2 regions of the Sphingomonas pseudosanguinis genome follow, and region 1 is predicted to be linked to the other one. Evidence: riboswitches for the same ligand, from Rfam matches in the RefSeq annotation. Region 1 holds a riboswitch; the other holds the start of a gene.

Evidence for each region. Region 1 has a riboswitch for cobalamin ahead of ACQHGV_RS02600 (DUF1636 domain-containing protein). Riboswitches for the same ligand answer to the same signal wherever they lie in the genome.
Region 2: linked by a shared signal. The riboswitch ahead of ACQHGV_RS00055 (TonB-dependent receptor) and the one ahead of ACQHGV_RS02600 (DUF1636 domain-containing protein) in region 1 are both predicted to bind cobalamin.

What each region holds. Positions count from the first base shown of each region.
Region 1 covers NZ_CP189888.1:564,683-567,126, forward strand. The annotation lists gene cobT (nicotinate-nucleotide--dimethylbenzimidazole phosphoribosyltransferase) at 1-619, opposite strand, end outside; gene ACQHGV_RS02600 (DUF1636 domain-containing protein) at 616-1,023, opposite strand; cobalamin riboswitch at 1,115-1,296, opposite strand; gene ACQHGV_RS02605 (DPP IV N-terminal domain-containing protein) at 1,472-2,444, opposite strand, start outside.
Region 2 covers NZ_CP189888.1:7,295-9,738, reverse strand. The annotation lists gene ACQHGV_RS00055 (TonB-dependent receptor) at 1-1,174, opposite strand, end outside; cobalamin riboswitch at 1,352-1,575, opposite strand; gene ACQHGV_RS00050 (hypothetical protein) at 1,663-1,968, shown strand; gene ACQHGV_RS00045 (entericidin A/B family lipoprotein) at 2,023-2,166, opposite strand; gene ACQHGV_RS00040 (hypothetical protein) at 2,230-2,444, opposite strand, start outside.

The sequences.
Region 1 (2,444 bases):
CCTCGGCCACCACCGCCGCCTTGCGCGACAGGCCTTGTGCATCGACCCCGGTGCCGGGGCCGACCCAGTCGGCGGGATCACCCCCGAAACTGGCGGCGGCGAGCGCGGCGGCGGGGGTGGTGTTGCCGATCCCCATCTCGCCCAGCACCAGCAGATCGGCATCGCCGACCGCCGCCGCCCCCGCCGACAGCGCGGCCAGGCAGTCCGCCTCGCTCATCGCGGGTGCGGCGGTGAAGTCGGCGGTCGGCCGGTCGAGGTCGAGCGGCACGACCGACAGGTCCAGCCCCGCCGCCGCCGCCAGCGCGTTGATCGCGGCCCCGCCGGCGTGGAAGTTGGCGACCATCTGGACGGTCACCTCGGCAGGAAAGGCGCTGACCCCGCGTGCGACGACGCCGTGATTGCCGGCGAAGATCACCACGCGCCCCCGCACGATCCGGGGCCGCTCGCGTCCCTGCCAGCCGGCCATGAAGATGGCGATGTCCTCCAGCCGGCCGAGCGACCCCGGCGGCTTGGTCAGCTGTCCCTGGCGCCGCGCGGCGGCGTCGCGCGCGCTGGCATCGGGCTGGGGCAGCGCGGCCAGCGTCGTCTCGAAACTGGCGACGGTCGGAAAGGCGATCATTCGACCACGAAGCCTTCGGGCGGTGTGCGGGTCAGGAAATGGCCCTTCACCCCTTGCGGCCATTGCTTGTACGGCACCTGGCCCCAGTCGCTATCGGCATAGGCTCTCGCATAATCCAATATGGCGCGCGCGGCGTCTTCATCGGGGGTGAACTTGCCCATGACGTATCCGACCTTGCCGGGGCAGCGCAGATGGACGGTGCAGAAGGACTGGCAGGCGAAGAGGCAGGGCATCTCCTCCACCGCGACACCCGCATAGGCTGGGTCGGAGGCCTGGACGGCGCGCAACGCCTCGACCAACAGCGCGCCGCCGCGCTTGCCCTCGTCATTCTCGCGCGCCTCGTCGGACAGGCGGCAGGTGTTGCAGGCGACCACGGCGGGGCCGTTCGCGGCGGGTTTCAGCATGGGGTAGGCTCGGTCATCGGGACAGGTCTCCAAAGGCGCTGTCGCCCGCGCGAGGGGATGCCCCGTTCCGCCCGGCACACCCTGTCCGGTCGAAGGACGACGGCGACGGGCAGGTCTCCTGGCTCGCGGGTCGGTGCCGCTCCGCCGCCTTCTCGGGAAAGCCCCAATGGCGTGATGGCGGATGGCTCGCCGCTTACAGTTGCAGGGGCAGCCGGGGTATCGCACCCCGTTCCCTTTTGATCCCCGAGGGGAACCTGTCGCGGCGGCAGCGATAGGCGCGTGGGGAATGGGAGGCAACAGCCCTATTCCTCCCCGGCACGGGGAGGTGGCAGGCCGTTAGGCCTGACGGAGGGGTGTCGCGGCTGGCCGCATCGCGACACGGGGGCGGCTACACCCCTCCGACGCGCCATGCGCGCCACCTCCCCTTCCAGGGGAGGAATGACAGATGCTATTCTTGCCCGCGCAACGCCTTCAGGAAAAAGGCATATTGCCGCCGCATCGCGTACGCCACCGGCCCGGTGCTGCGCCCGGCGGTGTGCTCGCCGCCGGGGATGACCAGCAGGTCGAAGTCCTTGTCCGCCTTGATCAGCGCGTCGACGACCTGGGTGGTGCTGGCGGGATCGACGTTGGAGTCCTGCTCGCCGACGACCAGCATCAGCTTGCCCTGCAAGTTCCCCGCATGGACCACGCCCGAGGCGTCGAGATAACTCTGGTCGACCGGATAGCCGAGCCATTGTTCGTTCCAGTCGATCTTGTCCATCCGGTTGTCGAAACATCCGGCATAGGCGACCCCGGCCTTGTAGAAATCGGGATGGAACAGCAGCGCGTTGAGCGTGCTCTGCCCGCCCGCCGAGCCGCCATAGATGCCGACGCGCGACACATCGACGCCGGGGTCCTTGGCCGCCAGCGCTTTCATCCAGGCGATCCGGTCGGGAAAGCCGCTATCGTCCAGGTTCTTCCACGCGACATCGTGGAAGGCCTTGGAGCGGTTGGCGGTGCCCATGCCGTCGATCATCACGACGACGAAGCCGAGATCGGCAAGCTGCTGCATCCCCATGACCTTGTCGCCGCCGGAAAAACCGCCGAACGGCCAGAAGGCCTTGGGCACGAAACTGTCATGCGGCCCGGCATAGATGTTCTCGATGACAGGATAGCGCTTGGCCGGGTCGTAATTGCGGGGGCGGACGACCAGGCCGTAAATGTCGGTCCTGCCGTCGCGGCCCTTGGCGGTGAAGCGCTCCGGCGGGCGGAACCCGGCGGCGGTCAGCGCGGTGATGTCGCCCTTTTCCAGCGTCTGGATCAGGCGGCCGTCACGCGCGTCGTGCAGCTCCATCGTTTCGGGCAGGTCGGTGCGCGAGAAGACGTCGACATAGGTGGTCATGTCCGGCGAGAAGCGCACCTCGTGCGTCGCATTCTCCTGC
Region 2 (2,444 bases), 560 kb from region 1:
GATTGACGTCCGCCCCGATGACGAAGGCATTGGCGATACCGGGTGCCAGCGGCGTGCGCAGCGTCACGCTCGCCTGATCGCCCCATTGGGTCTGGTCGTGGCGGATACCGTAATTGCTGCTCCGCCGGATCGTACCGGGCCGGCCGGGCGATCCGTCCGCGCAGGCCCCGGTGCTGCCGACCCAGCAATAGCTTTCCAGATTGCGCCAGAAACGGTCGCTGGTCAGATAATAGGCGATGTTCGACACGCTGACCGTCGCGCTCGGCGTCCAGTCGACCTGGACCGAGGCGCGGTCGTCGCGAAAGCGCATCCGCGCGTCGGCGACATTATAGTTGCGCTCGCGCACCGCCAAATCGAGCCGTCCGTCGATCAGCGGGGTGCCGAAATAGGTGATAGGCCGCTGATCGCCATGATCGCCGCGGATCGTCACTGCCAAAGTCGGCGATGGCGTCCACAACAGTGTCCCCGACAGCGCGACGCTGCGTGAATCCCCGCGATCGACATAGCCGTCCGAGCGTCGATAGCTGGCGTCGACACGGTAGGACAGCGTATGCCCCACCGGCCCGCCGATCCCGGCCGCCGCGCGAAAACTGTCTTGCGCGCCATAGCCGATCTCGGCCTGTCCTTGCGTCCGCGCGCTCGGCTTGCGCATCACGACATTGACCGCGCCGCCCAGCGCACCCTGACCGTAAAGGACCGAGGCCGGGCCGCTGAGTATGTCGATCCGCTCGACCATCCAGGGGTCGGTCGGGAAGGTGATGGTCCCCGCCGCCGGGAACAGCCGCACCCCGTCGATCAGTTGCAGCACCGACCCCTGCCCCGAAAAGCCGCGCGCGGACAGGGCCGTGCCCCCATTGCCGGGATTGGCGACGCTGGCGATGCCGGGCGCACGGCTCTGCGCCTCGACGATCGACTGGTCGCCGCGCGCGCGGATAGTATCGCCGTCGATCGTGGCGATACTGGCGGGCGTCTCGAACGGGGTCAGCCCCAACCGGCTGGCGGTCGCACTGGGCGTGTCCAGTACCGGCGTCTCGCGCGTGCCAATGACCAGCACCGACCCGTCGCCACTTCCCGCTTCACCTGCCCGCTGCGCCATCGCCGGGCTGCCCCCCACCATCAACGCCGCGCCAGCGACCAATCCCCAGCGGTTCTCAATGTAGTTACGATATAACATCTTACTGCCTGTAGCGTCTTATTGCGAACAAGCCGAGGCCTTCCGTCCGATCCCGAACGGACGGGTGCCATGCAGGCTGGACGCTTATTCCGCACTTCCATGGTCACCCATGCCTCCGCCACCATTGGCGTCGCTCGTCGGAAAAGACCTTAGCCACGGCCATCCCCTGGACCCGGCAAGAGCGACCTGACGCCGGCAGGTCTCCTGGCTCACGGGTCATCGCGAAACATGCGCCTTCCCAGGTTGCCCCAGTGGCTGGACCGACCATCGGGGTCGATCCGTGCATCTCCGCTCACCGCTTACAGTTGCAGGGACAGCCTCGGATTCGGGCGATCGCTCGCCCTCACCGCGTTCCCTTTTAATCTTCCTTGTCGGGAAGAACCGGCGCGATCATTGACCGGATCATTCCGGCCGCGTTCTGTCTGGGCGATGACGCCATGCGCGTCAAGCGGATGCGCTGGCTCCCGATCCGCGCTATCGCGAACGCCATGGCACGCAGGACCCGCTATCTGACCGCAACCATGGCGGACGGCTATGTGAAGACGATCGGGCCGACCGCGTCGCCCTTCACCCATTATTGGCGCATCGTCGCCGATCTGGGCAACGGCAAGACCGAGGTGTTCTGGGGCCATGCCAAATCGCTGAAGGACGCGACCGGCAAGAAGAACGCGGTGGCCGATGCGGCGCGCCAGCGCGGCTGGGCGGGGTTCGCGTTCGAGATCGTGGAACTGGTCGAAACCACCGAACCGCCCGAAACCGAAGCCCCCGCCCGCCGGGCTCGCCGGCGCGGATAGGAAAACGGGGGCGGTCCATGACCACCCCCGTCCGTTCACGGTCACCCCGTGACGTTATTTCTTCGGCTTGTCCTGCCCCGAGGCATCGGACATCGCGCTTCCGGCGGAGCGCAGATCCTTGCCCGCGCCATTGACCGTGTTGCAGGCCGAGAGGGCCAGCATGGCGCACAGCGTGGCGCCGAGAGCGATCTTCGTCATGGTGATGATCTCCTCTTTCAGGAAAGGTGCGGCGGGCCCGATACGCCGGCCCGCCGCGGGCACTCAGCGCGGACGACGGCGGGCGGCCGCAGTCGCGCCAAAGGCGGAGGCACCGGCGCCGACCAGCAGCGCGAGCACCAGGATGAACGAAGTCTTCGACGCAGCACCGGCGGCGGCATCCGCTGCGGTCTTGGCCGCCTGCACCGTCTCGTTCTTGGTGCGGATGAAGTCGGCCTTGGCCTGGCTCACCTGTGCCTGGGCCTGCTCACGGCTGATCT